One region of the Sphingomonas sp. HMP9 genome, then DNA from elsewhere that is predicted to be linked to it. Evidence: predicted binding sites of a transcription regulator. Region 1 holds the regulator's gene; each other region holds the start of a gene.
The links. Region 1 encodes LexA, which represses DNA repair genes until DNA is damaged. Its sites were predicted from a motif close to GTTCCNCNCTTGTTCT; they were not measured.

Region 1 (4,250 bases):
CCGCTCCCCGCAGTCCCGGGCGCCTACGACTTCGCGCGCGTCGCGTGGTTTGGCGGGATCGGCGCAACGGGGCGCGGCTTCGCACCGGTGGTCGTGACGACGCCGAACGGATCGGGGGCGGGTATCCGCGTCGCGCTGTCGCACCATATCGTATCGCGACTGGACGGCAGTGCGGGCGGTATCGCCGCGGCGCTCGCGACCGGCGATGTCGGGGCGATCAGCGAAGAGGATTCGGAGGCCATGCGTCGCGCGGGGCTCGCGCATCTGCTGTCGGTCAGCGGCCTGCACATCACAGCAGCGGTCGCGGCGACGATGTTGATCGTGTTGCGTCTGCTGGCGCTCAGTCCGTGGCTGGCGCTGCATGCGCGCCTGCCATTGATCGCGGCCGTAGCGGGTGCGGCGGCGGCGATCGGTTATACGCTGCTGACCGGCAGCCAGGTTCCGACGATTCGGTCGTGCGTGGCCGCGCTGCTCGTGCTGGCGGCATTGGCTATAGGTCGCGAGGCGATGACCTTGCGGCTCGTCGCGGCGGGGGCGGCGTGCGTCATGCTGGTCCTGCCCGAATCGGCGGCGGGGCCGAGCTTCCAGCTCTCGTTTGCCGCGATCACCGCGATCATGGCGCTGCACGAACATCCCGCAATCCGGGCGTTCTTCGGTCCTCACGACGAAGGACGCTGGCGCAAGGTCGCGCGCGGTGTCGCGTCGCTGCTGCTGACGGGGCTGCTGGTCGAAGTCGCGCTGATGCCGATCGCGGTGTATCATTTCCACAAGGCTGGATTGTATGGCGCGTTCGCCAACATCATTGCGATTCCTCTGACGACGTTCGTCGTGATGCCGCTGGAGGCGCTGGCGTTGCTGCTCGATGCAGCCGGCGTTGGTGCGCCGATCTGGTGGCTGGTGCAGCGATCGCTCGATGCGCTGCTGTGGCTGGCGCATGGAGTTGCCAGCGCGCCGGGCTCGGTGCGGTCCTTGCCCGCGATGCCGACGGCGGCGTTTGCGCTGATGATCGTCGGCGGCATCTGGATCGCGCTGTGGCGGACGCGGTGGCGACGGCTCGGGCTGATGCCGTTGGCTGCTGGTGCGATCTGGGCGCTCATGACGCCGCCACCGGACGTTCTCGTGACGGGCGACGGGCGCCATGTCGCGGTTCGGACGGCGGCGGGGCTGGCGATGCTGCGCGACCGGGCGGGGGATTATACGCGCGACATGCTGGCCGAGAATGGCGGGGTGGATGGGGAACCGCTGCTGCTCGCGGACCAACCCGATGCGCGGTGCAGCCGCGATCTGTGCGTCACCGATATCGTGGCGCGGGGACGGACGTGGCGGATCCTGGCGACGCGAAGCGCTTACATGGTGCCGATCGCCGCGTTCATCGCCGCGTGTCGCAGCGCCGATATCGTCGTCAGCGAACGTGGTCTGCCGAAACGCTGCGTGCCACGGTGGTTGAAACTGGATCGCCGCGTGCTTCGGCGGACGGGCGGCGTTGCGTTGAACTTGGGGACGGGGACGGTCGTGACGATCCTGAATGCCGGCGACCGTCACCCTTGGCGACATCCGCCATTGCTCGAACGCACCGTGCATGCGTTCAGGCCGCGCCATGTCCCAGCACTTCAGTCGTAGCGGCGGAGGATTCCAGAGAGCTTGCCCTGCACGCGGACCTGCGCGGGGGCGTAGCGCTGAGGATCATAGGCACGGTTGGCAGGGTCGAGGCGGACCATGGCGCCTTCGCGGCGGAAGTATTTGAGCGTGGCTTCGCTCTCTTCGATCAAGGCGACGACGATCTCGCCGTCGCGGGCGGTCTCGGTGCGGCGGATCAGCGCATAGTCGCCGTCGAGGATGCCGGCCTCGACCATCGAATCACCGGAGACTTCGAGCGCGTAATGTTCGCCGGTGCCGAGCAGGGCCGCGGGAACGGCCAGCATCGTGCTGCCCTCGAACGCCTCGATCGGGACGCCGGCGGCGATGCGCCCGTGAAGAGGGATTTCGACGACGTCGTTCGCGGGCTGCGGTGCGGCGACCGGCGCGGGCTTTACGTTCGACGCCTTTGACGGCACCTTCTTCTCGGCACGCTCCGGCATGCGCAACACTTCGAGCGCGCGTGCGCGGTTGGGCAGGCGGCGAATGAAGTTGCGCTCCTCGAGCGCGCTGATCAGACGGTGGACGCCCGACTTCGATTTCAGGTCGAGCGCGTCCTTCATCTCCTCGAACGACGGCGAGACGCCGGTTTCGTTGAGGCGATCGTTGATGAAGCAGACGAGTTCGTGCTGCTTGCGCGTGAGCATGGCGGTTCTCCGTCCGGAACAGACTGGGAACTTCTATGGAACATAATTAACGCCGTCAAGCGCCCGTATCACGCAATCACGAGGATTTCCGCCGATTCGCCTGCGCTGGCCGCCGGGGCGTTGCCGGCGCGGACGATCAGGCAGGTCGAGCGCGCGAGCGTGAGCAGCATCGAGCTGTCCTGGATGGTCGAGGCATAGGCCTTGCCGTCGCGGAGCTCGGCGCGGAGATAGTCGGTGCGCGCATTGTTGGCGGGCAGGTCTTCGCCGAGCAGCGCGTGGGTCGACTGAGGGAGCGGATCGCGCGCGCCGGCCATGTGCGCGACGACGGGCTTCACGAACAGCGCGGCGGTGACGAACGCGGAGACCGGGTTGCCGGGCAGGCCGAGCACCATCATCTCGCCGATCCGCCCCGCCATCATCGGCTTGCCGGGGCGCAGGGCGATCCGCCAGAAATCGATTCGGCCGCCGGCGGCTTCGATCGCCGGGCGGACAAGGTCGTGATCGCCGACCGAGGCGCCGCCGGTGGTAACGAGCAGGTCGGCTTGAACGCTCGCGAAGGCCTCGCGCAGGATCTCTAGATTGTCGGGGAGGATGCCGAGATCGATAACGTCGACGGGCATGTCGGCGAGCATCGCGGCGAGCATGACGCCGTTCGATTCGGGAAGTGCGACGCCGTCGGTGGTCGTGCCGGGGGGGACGAGTTCGTCGCCCGTGGCGGCGACGGCGACGCGGACGCGGCGGTTGACGGTCAGGCTGCCGTGCCCGCCGGTCGCGACGACGGCGATGCGGGCGGGGCTTAGGCGGTCGCCGGCGGCGATCAGCCTAGTGCCGGTCGAGAAGTCGAGCCCTTTGCGGCGGGTGTTGCGGCCGAACGTCGGCGGGCCTTCGCCGGCCAGGATCAGGGTCGCGCCATCACGTTCGGCCTCTTCCTGGACCATCACGGTGTCGGCACCTTCGGGCATTGCCGCGCCGGTGAAGATGCGGGTGGCTTCGCCGGGAGCGACCTTGCCGGTGAAGGGACGGCCGGCGGCGCTTTCGCCGATGACGGTCCAGGGGCCGGGAAGGTCGGCGAACCGGATCGCGTAGCCGTCCATCGCCGAGAGGTCGGCCGCCGGCTGCGTGCGGCGAGCGAGAATGTCCTCGGCGGCCCACCGGCCGGCGGCTTCGCGCAGCGACACAGTCTCGCTGCCCACGCGAGGGGCCATGGCGAAGAGGCGGGTCTGGGCTTCGGCGACGGGGACTAGGGTCATGCTTAAGGCTCTGTTTTTAGGCGGTTCTGAAAAGTGAAGTATAGAAAGTATAGACGCTGGGAGCGGTTTGGCGGTTCGCGCTTTGGGGTCGTCTCGTGAGGGGAAGCGCGGGGTGCCGCGGTATGTTCCGTGCTGTGCCATCGGTTTGGCGTGTAGGACAGGTGTTGTGGCGCCGGGGGGGAGCGGCGATCCGGTGTATCGGACGTTGGCTACAGCCGCCTTGTGCTCCCGCGAAGGCGGCAGCCCAGGCTGGGTTCCCGCCTTCGCGGGGAAACACGGTTGGGCGGACGTCGCTCGTTATTAGCTGAGCCGTGCCAACTGGGCCCCGGCCTTCGCCGGGGTGGGGTTTGTGGCGCCGCCGGCCAGCTTCCGTTCATGCGGCAAGGGGCTTTTCTGGCGCGCAATGAGACACCAGATCAATAGGATGACGGTTACCCAGCCACGGACGAGAGACAGGATCGGCGCGGCGGTTGGGGCCGTCCTGCTGCCGGGGGTGCTTGGCTATGCACTGCTCAATGGGCTGGTCGTGCCGATGCCGGCTGCCGTTACCGACGCGCTGAAGGTGTTCGGCGTGGCGCCGCCACCGCCTCCGCCGCCGGTCGAGAAGGTCAGGCCACGCCCGTCGCCCAGTCGCAAGCCTCAGGGCGCCGCGTCGCCGCCCAATCTGAAGTCGAAGGCGACCGAGGTCGTGGCGCCGCCGCCGGTGGTGCCGGTGATG
Region 2 (4,250 bases), 970 kb from region 1:
GCCGACCGTTCGAAGTCGATCCGCGCCTCCGCCTTGTCGATCTTGGCGGCATAGGTGACGCCCTCCTCGGGCTGCGGCCGGGCAGGGTAGGTGTCGAGATCGCCCAGCACCTCGACCATCAACCGTGCTCCCATCGTCGACAGCTCGGCGGTGAGGTCGCCCGCCGTCTTCTCCGCAACGTCGGTCCGCCCCTCGAGCCGAACCGCCCCGGTATCCAGCCCCGCCTCCATCTGCATGATGCCAACGCCGGTTTCCGAATCGCCCGCGAGGATAGCCCGCTGCACCGGCGCCGCCCCGCGCCACCGCGGCAACAGCGAGCCGTGCACGTTCAGGCACGCGAACCGCGGCGCATTTAGCAGCGCGCGCGGCAGGATCAGGCCATACGCCGCGACGACCGCGACATCCGCCCCCAAGGCCGCAAACGCCTCCCGAGCCTCAACCCCCTCGGGCAGCGACGCCTTGAACGACACCGGCGTCCGGACTTCGATCCCCAGCGACTCCGCCCGAACCTGTACCGGCGACGGCACCAGCTCGCGCCCGCGCCGCCCGCCCGGTCGCGCCGGCTGGCAATACGCCGCAACGACGTCATGCCCCGCCGCGACGAGGGCCTCCAGCACCGGCACTGCGAAGTCCGGCGTTCCCATGAAGATGATCCGCATGCCGCCTCTCGAACACGCTGGCGGGGAACCGCGCAACCCCCTATCTGTTCCAGATGGCATCCCCCGAGATCGAGGCGCTGACGCAGGCGCTGGCCCGGCTCCCCGGCCTTGGCCCCCGGTCCGCACGCCGTGCCGTGCTGCATCTGCTCAAGAAGCGCGATGCGGCGCTGGGGCCGTTGCGCGAGGCGCTGACCGCGGTCGACGAGCGGCTGGAGAACTGCACCACCTGCGGCAACGTCGATACCACCAACCCCTGCGCGATCTGCGCCGACCTGCGCCGCGACCAGCGATCGCTGTGCGTGGTCGAGGAGGTTGCCGATCTCTGGGCGCTCGATCGCTCGCGGCTGTTCCCCGGCCGCTTCCATGTGCTGGGCGGCCGGCTGTCCGCGCTCGAAGGCATCCGCCCCGAGGATCTCAGCATCGACAGCCTCGTCCGCCGCATCGAAGTCGGCGGCATCGACGAAGTCGTCCTCGCGATGAACGCCACGCTGGAGGGCCAGACCACCGCGCACTACATCGCCGAGCGCATCGAACGCTTCCCGGTCCGCGTCACGCAGCTGGCACACGGCCTGCCGGTCGGCGGCGAACTCGACTATCTCGACGAAGGGACGCTGGCACAGGCGTTGCGCGCGCGCCGCCCGATGGCCTGATCGTCACGGCTTGCGCCAAGTGCTTGACGGCCCCCCGCGCGGAACCTAGCTGCGCGGTATGACCGTAATGACCGTTCTCGAAGTCCCCGATCCCCGCCTGCGCCTCGTCGCCGAGCCGGTGGAGACTGTCGATGATTCCACCCGCACGCTCGTCGCCGACATGATCGAGACGATGTATGACTTCAACGGCATCGGCCTGGCGGCGACTCAGGTCGGCGTGCAGAAGCGCGTCCTCGTCATCGACCTTCAGGAAGAGAAGGACGAGGAGGACAAGCCGATCAAGGCACCCAAGGCGTATATCAACGCCGAGATCCTGTCAGTCAGCGACGAGATGTCGACCTACAATGAGGGCTGCCTCTCGATCCCCGAGCAATATGCCGAGGTGGCACGCCCGGCGCGCTGCCGCGTGAAGTGGCTCGACGAAACCGGCGCGGCCCACGAGGAGGATTTCGACGGTCTGCTCTCGACCTGCATGCAGCACGAGATCGACCATCTCGACGGCGTGTTGTTCATCGACCACATCAGCCGCCTGAAGCGCGACATGGTGATGAAGAAGCTGGCGAAAATGCGCAAGCTGGGGTGAGGGGCCGGGGGCTATCGCTCCCCACCACACTCCGCCTTCCCGGCGAAGGCCGGGGCCCAGTTGGGGGACGCCGCTAACTGCGCGCAGTCGATCGTTACGATGACCTAGCCATCTGGACCCCGGCCTCCGCCGGGGTGGTGCGACACCACAACACACACCACCCCGGCGAAGGCCGGGGCCCAATTGGGAAACGCCGCTAACCGCGCGCAGCCCGTCATTACGACCACCTCACCAATTGGGCCCCGGCCTCCGCCGGGGTGGGAGTGGTTGCCCGGTGAGGCTGCCTGTGACGGCGCTCTCCTCCAGTTCCCCCGCGAAGGCGGGGGCCCAGGACCACGAACGCCACGGCCCGTAACCCTGGACTCCCGCCTGCGCGGGAGAACAATATTCCGATTGTCCTACATCAACCGTTCGACGTATGTTCCACCCATGACGTCTCCATCCCCCTCCCAAAACCGCTCGCTCAAGCGCGCCTCTCCCCCCAAGACCATGCTGCGCCAGCGTCTGCACTTTCTATACTTCACTCCAAAAACGGCGGTTTTCCGTGGCTGAGTTCGCCATCGTCGCCGTCCTCGCGCTCGCCGCCGGCCTGCTCCTCGGCTGGCTGCTAGCCTCGCGCAAAGCCCAGTCGCTCGCCGCCGACCTCGCGGTCGCCCAAACCAAAGCCGCCGACGCCGAGATCATCCGCACCGCGCGCGACGCCGTCGAACGCGAACGCAACGCGGCGATGCAGGACCTCGCCACCCTCCGCGCACAGAACGCCGAGCGGGCAGCAGATACCGACCGGCTGCGGTTAGACCTCGATACAATCCGCACTGATCGTGATGCCGCTCGGACGGAGAATGCAACTTTGAAGGCGCAAGGGGAGGCTTTTGAAGCACGCCTTCGGGAAACCAAGGACCTGATGGCCGCGCAGTTCGGCGACGTCGCCAACAAGTTGCTGAGCGACGCGCAGAAGACGTTCCTCGACCGCGCCGACGCGCGCTTCCGCCAGTCGGAGGAGTCCGCCGGACTGAACCTCAAGTCGATGCTGCAACCCGTCAGCGATCGCCTGCAACGCTACGAAGAGGGTGTCGCCAAGGTCGAGGCCGAGCGCCGCGACGCGTTCGGCGATCTCAAGGGCCAGATCGAACAGATGCGCCTCGGCCAGGAAAAGGTCTCCACCGAAGCTGCCAAGCTCGTCAATTCGCTCCGCAACGCCCCGAAATCCCGCGGCCGCTGGGGCGAGCAGCAGCTCAAGAACGTCCTCGAAACCTGCGGTCTCAGCGAACACACCGACTTCCAGACCGAAGTCTCCGTCGCGGTCGGCGACGACGGCGCGAGACTCCGCCCCGACGCGATCATCCGCGTCCCCGGCGGCCGCGCGCTGGTCATCGACGCGAAGGTGTCGCTCAACGCCTATCAAGACGCGTTCGGCGCAGTCGACGATGCCGAGCGACTGATCGGCCTCGCGGCGCACGCGGCCTCGATGCGCGCGCACGTCAACGGCCTCGGCAACAAGGCCTATTGGAGCCAGTTCGCCGACACCCCTGACTATGTCATCATGTTCGTCCCTGGTGAGCATTTCCTGTCCGCCGCGCTCGAACACGACCCGACGCTCTGGGATTTCGCGTTCGAAAAGAGGGTGTTGCTCGCGACTCCAACCAACCTGATCGCGATCGCCCGCACCGTCGCTGCGGTCTGGCGCCAGGAAAAGCTCGCCAACGAAGCGCGCAAGATCGGCGAACTCGGCAAGGAAATGCACGATCGCCTGGCGAAGGTGGCGGACGATCTGCGTAAGGTCGGCGTTGGCCTCAACAGCGCGGTGAAGAATTTCAACGGCTTCACCAACTCGTTCAACGGCCGCCTGATGGTAACCGGCCGCAAGTTCCGCGATCTCAACATCGAGACCGGTGCGCGCGACTTGGAAGACGTGTCCTCGGTCGACGCGCTGGCGCTAGGCGAGGGCCCCGCGCTGATCGAGAAGCCGGAGGACGCCACGACTTGATGTTCTCCCGCGAAGGCGGGAGCCTAGGACCAAGCAGCGCTGCGTTCTGTTACCCTGGACCCCCGCCTTCGCGGGGGAACAGGCTGAAAAACCGATCGGTATAAAAATCGTTCACCTCTCGGCAACCTTTCCCCGAACGGCGCATTAACCCGGCAACATCCTCAAAGAGTCGCCCGGTCATGAAGCACATACTCCCCATCGTCTGCGCCCTGATCCCGTTCGCGGCGTTGGTCGGCGCGTACGTAACCTGCCCCTGAACCCCGTCCCGAACACGCAAAGAAAAAGGGCCGCCCGGATCTCTCCAAGCGGCCCTTTTTCTTGTCCCGAGAAGGAAAGGCGAAGGGATTAACCCTGCGCCTCTTCCTCGTCGT
Region 3 (4,250 bases), 280 kb from region 1:
AATGATCATCAAGCTTATCGGTCACTCTCTACCAAGCAGAGATAAGTTTGCGCATACCTATGCCGGGTTACTATTATGGCTGCTGACGGCGATCCTGCTGCGTAAGCCATTGTCGTCGCGCCTGCCGCTCGTGAGTTTGGTAGTCCTTGAAGTCGGCAACGAGGTTATCGACCGTCCGGCCCACGGCGTGTGGCAGTGGCCAGATACGTTGGGCGACGCAGCGGCAACATGGTTTTGGCCGTTCGTGATTGCCGCGTCGCTTCGATATCTACCGTGGTTGTCGACGGTCGAACGATAGAAGTCGGTCCAATAGTAAAGTTTTATTGGTGAGAGTGGACACCGCCTGCTCTGCGGAAGCTTTGGATTATTTCGTATAGCGTGTTTGTGCGGCGCTGCATGATCCGTTGTGGGGATACGCAGCGCCGCCATCCAACGTTGACTTTTAGAGCGAGGCCCGAAGTCATTCCAATCGACGATTGGCCTCGTTACCGGGTCGTGGCTAGACGTCGTGCCGCTTGCCGAACATAGACTTTTTGTGACAATAATAGTCGACGGAGAAGCTCTTGAAATGGGTACGGCACAGGCATTCGCGGTTCGATTCGGAGAGCAACGGCGGCATCTAAACCTGTCCGTTGCTTCATCCGCGGTCCTGCGGAACAACACCGGTCGCTCTCTGGTTGCCGCTGGATGAAGGGCGGGGGGGCGTCGCAACGTCGCCTGTTCTATCCACGGACAATCCATCGATTTCCATCCCCCTGAGACCGTGGCTGTACCGCCTATTGCGGTAGATCAGATTAATATGCGGCAGTGTCGGTCCGATCTGGACGCGTCGTTGGTATGGAATCCAGTAGCGCTGGAGTGTCGCGGCACCGGGTTTGTTCCGCCCACCGCGACATCAGGTCATCGTTTAGTCGGTCTTGCTCGTGCCGCCGCCGTCGTCTGTCGACTTCTATTGACCCTCGGCAACCTTGTCGTCGTCACCTTCGATCGCCTGCTCGTACGCAGCGCTTTCGTCCGCGATGCCAGCGTCGGCGCTCATTTTCGCGGTATCCTTAAAGTTAGCTGTGCTCGGGGCGGTTTGCTTGCCGTCAGTCATGATCCCCTCCTCTGGTGCAACAGTTCGAACGCGCGACGGCCGTGTGCCGGTTTCGGGCCGCCATCCTATCTAACGACAACCTTCGGGAGCATCCACTGATGGGCCCGGCACTCAAGCGGCCGGCTGACTGGCCGGTAGCTATGGCCCGCGAGATGGCGCTCGCTTACACCGACGTGGCTAAAGCGCAGTTGCGTGGAATAGGAACGCCGCGGTACCGTTCGCTTCTGCAAGTGCGGCCCTCGCGGTGCGGCGATTGCCGCCCGCTTATCCTTGGACGCTGCGGTCCGGAGCCTGTTCGCCGCTGCGGAGGATGGCGCGATCGAGTTCGACGGATGGCGTTCGCGCGACTGTCCTCATACGTCCGGCCGATAAGGCTCATTGCCGACAAGGCCCGCTACTATTTCGAGCTCTCAGCCTGGGCGCGACCGACGAAGGATTCGAAGAACGGTAAGCTGACGTCTGCCGTGCGTCATGGCCAAGCGTGCCCGGTGATCTCGACAGCGCTCGGCAGCGACCTGGCGAGGTACACGCGAGGGGCGCCGCGCTGAACTAGGCGCTGCGCGAGTGGCGGACCGGCGAGTTGGGGCAGGGGCGTATCGCCGAGGGCAGCGTCGCCTGGCTCTTCCAGCGGTACCGCGAGCAGGGGCGCTTCACCAAAAACAAGGCGAAGACCCGTAAGGACAACAAGCCCCTCATGGACATGCCGGTCGCGTTCGAGGCGAAGGCCGGCCAGCCGCAGCTCGGTAAGCGCATGGCGTCCAAGGTCGACGCAACGGTCGCGGACAAGCTGTACCAGAAGGATGAGTCCACCAACCGGCTACCTATGCCGAGCGGAGATAAATCCAATTTTGTCGGAAGACCGTGTCGGAACATGTCGGCAGAACGATGCTCGGGCACCGAGAAATCGTTTATCTTCAAGGTGGATGGTGGACGCACTTGGGCTCGAACCAATGGCGCCTATCGGGGACTGTCCGCGAACGTGGACGGTCCCAACCCACGGATAATGTGGCACATTCGCTATTTGTGCTGACCCCTCCCGCAAGGCGCTGAAAAGGGCGCACTTGGTCCGGTAGAGGGGGACTCAACTCATCCCGTTTTTGGTGGCGCTGTTCGACAGCCTATTGATCCACAGAACGGGACCGTCTAGTTATGCGGACAGAACACAAGTGCAACAATCGAGGAACATTAGCCATGACCATCCAGACCCTCGACACCCTCGCGCTCCAGCAGGCCCGTGAGGAAGAAGGCGCTTTCGCCGGGTACTCGAAGTACCTCGAAGGCCAGAACGCCAAGGCGCTGCGCGAAGGATTCGATCGCCGCGCTGACGTTCAGCAGATGATCCGGGGCGCTATCCCGTTGGTGGCCGAAGCCATCAAGGCCTGGGTCGCCACCGCCAGCGGGCAGAAGGGCCGCCCCAGCGCCGCCCTCGCGCCCCTCAAGGAAGTCGATCCCGACGTGATCGCATACGGCGCCCTGTCCAAGACGTTCATGGGCGCCGCCAAGGACCTGCCGCTCACCAGCCTCGCTGCCTCCGTGGGCCGTCTGGTCGAGGTGGAGTGCGAAGCCCTGGCGATCCAGGAGAAGGACCCGAAGGCGGCCAAGCGCTTCCTCCGGCTGGCCGAGGGTGAGGCCAAGGAGTCAGTGAACCGCTCGCGCCACGAGCACCTCACCGCGGACCTGGAGGTCGCCCTGAACTGGACCTCGCGGACCCAGGTGATCGTCGGCTCGGTCATCATCAACTGCGTCCTGACCGCGGTCTCGCCCCTCTTCGAGCGCGGCGTCATCAAGGACTACCGCGGCACCGTTCCCGTGATCGTCCTGACCGACGAGGCGCTGGGCGTCCTGGCCACGATGGCCGAGAGGGCCGCATGGCTCCAGCCGGTCCTCAAGCCGATGGTGACCAAGCCCCGCGCCTGGGAGCGCTTCGACAGCGGCGCGTACCTCTCGCCCAACCTGTCCCGCACGGTCCCGCTGGTGAAGACCTTCAGCCGCGAGCACCAGAAGCTCATCAAGGAGGCGATCAAGTCGGGCGAAGCGGACGAGCTGCTCGTGGGCCTCAACGCCAAGGGCTCCCAGGTCGCCCCGCTGTACCTGATGCACAAATGGACCCAAGGCACCGATCGCCGGTCCATCGTCATCTGGGAAGGGGAGGGCGACGCCGCTGCCTACTTCCAGGTCACTGGCGGCAAGTACGCGACCGTATCGCTCCCCAACGGCGCGAAGGGCTCCGAGGAGACTATCAAGGAATGGTACGAGTGGCTCGACCAGTTCGACAAGATCGTGCTGGTATTCGACGCCGACGACACGGGCCGCGAGTGGGTCAAACGGGCCGCCGCGCTCCTCCCGCCCGGTAAGGCGTTCTGGGGCGAAGTCCCCGGCTACAACGACGCCCGCGAGGCCCTGATCGCAGGAGACACCAAGGCCAGGGGGCAACTCCATGTGCTTCAAGTACCAGACCGACACCGGCCAGCTCGAAGAGTGCGAGTTCCCCGTGGAGCCTGAAGGCGCCGCGCCCCCGACCGGGTTCCAGCCCCGCACGAACCTCGACATCTAACCCAACCACCACAGCGTCCAGCGAGACGCTCCAGGAACACCAATGCCCAACACCCTCTCGCACGATGAGTGCGCGGAGCTGCTTTGTCGCGTCCGTAATCTGACCGACCAGATCACCAAGCTCCGGCGCCTGTCACGTCGGCAACGCTCCCCGCGGTGACCCCGCCCTCGGGCGCTCCGGCTGCAGCCCTCCTGAACTGATGGCCTGCCGCCGGTTCCGTAAGGCTCGGGCGTTCGTCTCAGACCTGCTCACGACCAAGGACGGCGTCACCTACGCGCCGTCTCGGGTCTACTGGTGCCTCGCCGCAGTAACCCAGATTGCCCTGAGCATCTGGAGCACGGTGGACTTGCCCCGATAAAGTGGAGAGGCATTTGCTCAGCGTGACGCAGTTCGTTCGAACTGGGCGGGGCTGATGTAGTCGAGCGCGGAGTGGCGCCGGACGGGGTTGTAGAAGCCGTCGATATAGCGGGCAATGGCCTGTGCGGCTTCGTCGCGGGTATAGAAGACGGTGCGCCAGACGAGCTCGGATTTGATCGTCTTGAAGAACGTCTCGACCATCGCATTATCGTAGCAATTTCCCTTTCCCGACATGGAGATACG
Region 4 (4,250 bases), 1.6 Mb from region 1:
CCGGTGGAGCGCCGCACGACTGCGCGCTTCGGCCGCACGGAGTTGCGCGGCACTCTCACGCGCGATTGCGATGTGCTCGCCGAGCGGCCCGACGAGCATATAGTCGGCGGGCAAAGGATCGCCCAGCACGGGCGCCTGCGAGGCTGCGGGTGACGGCTCGGCAGGCATGACATCGAAGCCCCCGCTCGGCCCATCGGCCCACACCTGCGCGGTCGCGCCTGCGCCAAACGGAGTCGCTTGGACAGCGGCATCCAACTCGGCCGACAGAGTCGCCTGAAGGTCGGCGTCCGCGAGTTCCTTCCAGTTGATCACGCCGTAGATGAAGTCGATCGTCACCCCACCCGACGCAAAGGGGCCCGACGCGAACGGCATGAGGATCCCGCGGTACAGCGTCGTCCGCCCCCGGCTGCTGACGAATTCCGCCTCGAAGCCGATCGGCGCGCGATTGGCGATGATCTGGAGATAGTGATCGGTCAGCCGCGACAGCAGCGACCGGCTCGGCACGTCGGCGATCGTCGCGATCGGCCCTTCCAGCCCACATTCCTCGCGCAGCGCACGCCCCAGATACGCGATCCTGGGGTCGCCCATGCCGTGACTGAAATCGAGCAGCACGCTGTGCGGGCCGAAATCGGTGATCGTCTCGGGCTCGAGATCGGCGATCGACGGGTAGGGGCGATCCTTCAGCAGCGACACCCAGTGATTATAGGCACGCACGTGCATCCGCCGCTCGTCGCCGCCGAGATCGAACATCACGTCGTTGACGCCCGCATCGGTCGAATCGCGCATGCCGGCGTCGGCCCTGGTCCGTGCCGCAGCCGCCGCGAGCGCCACCGTCTCCGCGCCCGATGCGCGTCCGTCGTCTACGCTGCGCGCCGTCGTCATGCCCAAAGATCCCCGTATCGTCGCCCTACTTCTGCACCGCGCTTGGTAAACACCGGGTAAACTCGCAAACCGCTTGTCAGCCCGCAAAACCGCTGGTAGTTGCCGCCCCCTCGACCGGATACATCCGTCGTCGGGCCGCTTTAGCTCAGCTGGTAGAGCATCGCATTCGTAATGCGGGGGTCACAGGTTCGAGTCCTGTAAGCGGCACCACCTTAAATCGTTGAAATGCATGGCTTTTTCAGGCGCTCTCTTGCCTGAAGCTTCGGTAATTCTGAGTTTTGGTATCGCGGTGGTATCGCAAGCCCGCTTTCCGGTACCGCGGTCGGCAGCTGCTTCGGTCACGGCATCTGTGGTTCACGCGACCAAAGCCCTGTGATTCCCTAGGATGCTACCTGCGCGTCATCGTCGAATACGAGCGCCAGATATAGATTTGCCAATGTGTAGTGGCTCGCGCACGCATTAGGATCGTCTGTCCCGGCGGCCATCTCGAGTTCCATCTCCGCGCGACGCTCATAGTAACGCCGATCCTCGTCCGTAACCACGCTTGCTCTCCTGCGCAGCTGGCGCCGCGTCTATCAATTGCCACTGCGATCGCTCGCTTCGGGCCGCGCCCTAACCCCGTGACCGCCTCGCCACAAGAATCATTGTTCACTTTATGTTCTTGCGGTCTAAAGGGCTTGCCGGAGAAGGAATCGTCCCATGAGCAGCTTGAGGCTCCACGAAATACCGTTCGCATTGTTGCCGCGCGAGGTCCCGTTCTTCCTGTGTCACACGCCGGCCGGGTTTCCGTCACCGGCGCAGGACGACATGGAGGAGCCGATCGATCTCGGCGCCTGGCTCGTGGAGCACCCTGCCGCCAGCTACATCATGCGGGTCGAAGGGCGATCAATGGCTGGCGCCGGGATCAACGACGGTGATCTGATCGTCGTGAACCGTGCCAAGCGACCCAAGGCCGGGGCAATCGTCGTAGCGCTGGTGCACGGCGAGCGGACGCTGAAACGGCTTCGGCATATAAATGGGCGCCACTGGCTCGTGCCCGAAGCCGAGGGCTTCCCTCACATCCTCGTCGACGAATATGTCGAGATCTGGGGCGTCGTCGTCGGCGTGGCGCGCAAGGTGCCATGACCGCGCCCATCGCGCTGATCGACTGCAACAACTATTACGTCAGCTGTGAACGGGCGTTCGATGCCAGCCTCGTCGGCGTGCCCGTCATTGTGCTGTCGAACAATGACGGGTGTGCTATCGCCCGCTCGGCCGAAGCCAAGGCGCTTGGCATCAAGATGGGCGATCCGATCCACCACCTGCGCGATGTGGTCCGCCGGCACGGTATCCGCGTCCTCTCCTCGAACTACACTTTGTATGGTGACATGCAGCGGCGCGTAATCGCCGCCTGTGAACCCTTCGCGCGCGACTTCGAGATATATTCGATCGACGAGACCTTCCTGGATCTCGCAGGCTTCGAGGGCAGGGACCTTGTCGACCACGCGCATGCGATGCGGGAGCAGGTTCGTCTGTGGACGACGATACCGACCTGCGTCGGCATCGCCGAAACAAAGACATTGGCAAAGCTGGCGAACGCCGCGGCCAAGAAGGACGTCCGATTCGAGGGTGTCGCGGATCTGCGCGATGAAGCCGTTCGCCGACAGGTCATGGACGGCTTCGCTGTCGCAGACGTCTGGGGCGTTGGCGGCGCCACCGCGAGAAAGCTGACCGGGCTCGGCGTCCACACGGCCGGCGCGCTGCGCGACATGCCGATGAAACAGGCGCGCGCCGTCGGCACGGTTGTGCTCGAGCGGCTGGTCGCCGAACTGCGCGGCGTGCCGTCGGACGCTGTCGAGTCCGTTGCGCCCCGGCGGAAGGGTATGGCGGTTAGCGGACCGACGGCACTCCGGTTTCAAACGGCGGCTCCGATTGATCCAACCCGGCCCCGAAAGTGTCGGTTTCCCGCGAGAACAGGACGGTGCCGGTCCCAGTGAAGGAAGGCGACGGCGGGAGCGCGCGGAAGGCAGGGGAACGGCGCCTCGACGCCGCACCCGAACTGCATGCCCTTCACTTGGAACCCGATGAAGGGCATCGTATCCCATGGCGAAACCGGTGATCGAAGAAAGCTCGAACGACATGACGATCTGGCGGCCACGTCACATGCTTCGCGCCGATGCTCGCGAACCGGTCAATCGCTGCGACGGCGGAACGCGCGCGGGCGGCCGAACAAGAGGCGCTAGCGAACGCGGATCCACCGCTCGATGAGCGCCGTGGCCTATGTCATCAGCTACAGGACGCTGCCCTCGATCGAGAGGGCCGCGCGACGGACTATGTCCGATCACCTCGATCGCGAGCAGGGCGCATGGAAGCCGTTCCTCGACATGCTCGCGAGCGAACACGGGGAGATGCAGATACCGGCGAGGCAGCAAGCTATCACCGGTCGGCAGCTTGCCACGGCCTTCGACATGTTACGTGCAAAGCTCGATGACCCGGACGGTTTCGGACGGCTCACCGCGGACTCGTTCCGCAGGACCACCGTCGCGCCGCCTCCGAGCGGATCGACCGAGGGACAGCTCGTCCTGGGTCTTCATGCGGCCGGGCGGGCAAGCGATGCGGCAGCGGCATATGCCGGGTTCGTCGTGCTCGAGCTCTCCGCCGGCCATCAGGTCCATCGTCCAGCGGAGGACTTCGCCGCATTCCTGAAGCTCGGGGGGACCCTTCTCGCCGCCGGTCACGTCGCCGCCGCGCTTCCGGCGTCGAAGCTGGCCTCGTCGGGCATCGGCAGCGCCAAGGCGAAGGCGGAGGATCTGCTGGCTTCGCTCGACGGCCAGGTCGCCGAGGTGTCCGCGATCAACGCCGATCACGCGGCGGGGCTTTCCAGGATGCGCGATCTGATGGCCGCGGGGGCAGTACGGCTCAGGAGAACGCTTCTGCGGGCGGAGCGCGAGCGCGACAGACGCCAGCGCGCGTGGCGGGCCGACATCGAGGCGGAAGTGGAGAAGCGCTTCCGCGAGGCGGAGGCGCGGCTGCAGGCGCTGGACCTCACGGGGTTCATCCCCCCAGTCGCCGTTCAGCCCGGCGATCGCCGCCGCCAACAGCGCCTCCTCGAGCCGATCATAGCCACTCGCCAGCGCCGCCGCCCAGGATGCGGCAAACACCGGGTCGCGCAGCCGCAGCGCATACGCACCGCTCGGTACCAGCCCGACACTCGCCGCCGCCGCCCTGACGTTGCACGTCATCCCCAGCACCCGCAAAAATTGCGCCCGCCGCGGCTTGGTCCATCCGTCGTGGCGCAGCGCCCGCATTTGGATGCCCCTGTTCCGGCCCCCGGCGATCAGCGTCCCTCGCGCCTCGTCCGCCGCTACACCGGTGCCGGTGCCGGTGCC

Region 2: the regulator LexA is predicted to act here: its motif matches at 2,187-2,202, upstream of rmuC (DNA recombination protein RmuC).
Region 3: the regulator LexA is predicted to act here: its motif matches at 2,254-2,269, upstream of HMP09_RS06255 (toprim domain-containing protein).
Region 4: the regulator LexA is predicted to act here: its motif matches at 1,529-1,544, upstream of HMP09_RS12040 (LexA family protein).

Annotation. Positions count from the first base shown of each region.
Region 1 is NZ_AP022673.1:1,133,495-1,137,744, reverse strand. It holds gene HMP09_RS04895 (ComEC/Rec2 family competence protein) at 1-1,620, shown strand, start outside; gene lexA (transcriptional repressor LexA) at 1,611-2,282, opposite strand; gene HMP09_RS04885 (molybdopterin molybdotransferase MoeA) at 2,351-3,532, opposite strand; gene HMP09_RS04880 (TonB family protein) at 3,957-4,250, shown strand, end outside.
Region 2 is NZ_AP022673.1:159,812-164,061, forward strand. It holds gene fmt (methionyl-tRNA formyltransferase) at 1-659, opposite strand, end outside; gene recR (recombination mediator RecR) at 713-1,309, shown strand; gene def (peptide deformylase) at 1,368-1,892, shown strand; gene rmuC (DNA recombination protein RmuC) at 2,437-3,879, shown strand; gene rplI (50S ribosomal protein L9) at 4,225-4,250, opposite strand, start outside.
Region 3 is NZ_AP022673.1:1,416,076-1,420,325, reverse strand. It holds gene HMP09_RS06270 (hypothetical protein) at 1-298, shown strand, start outside; gene HMP09_RS06265 (hypothetical protein) at 950-1,096, opposite strand; gene HMP09_RS06260 (hypothetical protein) at 1,677-2,126, shown strand; gene HMP09_RS06255 (toprim domain-containing protein) at 2,288-3,598, shown strand; one part of gene HMP09_RS06250 (IS3 family transposase) at 4,026-4,250, opposite strand, start outside.
Region 4 is NZ_AP022673.1:2,693,477-2,697,726, reverse strand. It holds gene HMP09_RS12050 (PAS domain-containing protein) at 1-882, opposite strand, end outside; tRNA gene HMP09_RS12045 (tRNA-Thr) at 1,017-1,092, shown strand; gene HMP09_RS12040 (LexA family protein) at 1,582-2,007, shown strand; gene HMP09_RS12035 (Y-family DNA polymerase) at 2,004-2,858, shown strand; gene HMP09_RS12030 (hypothetical protein) at 3,126-4,250, shown strand, end outside.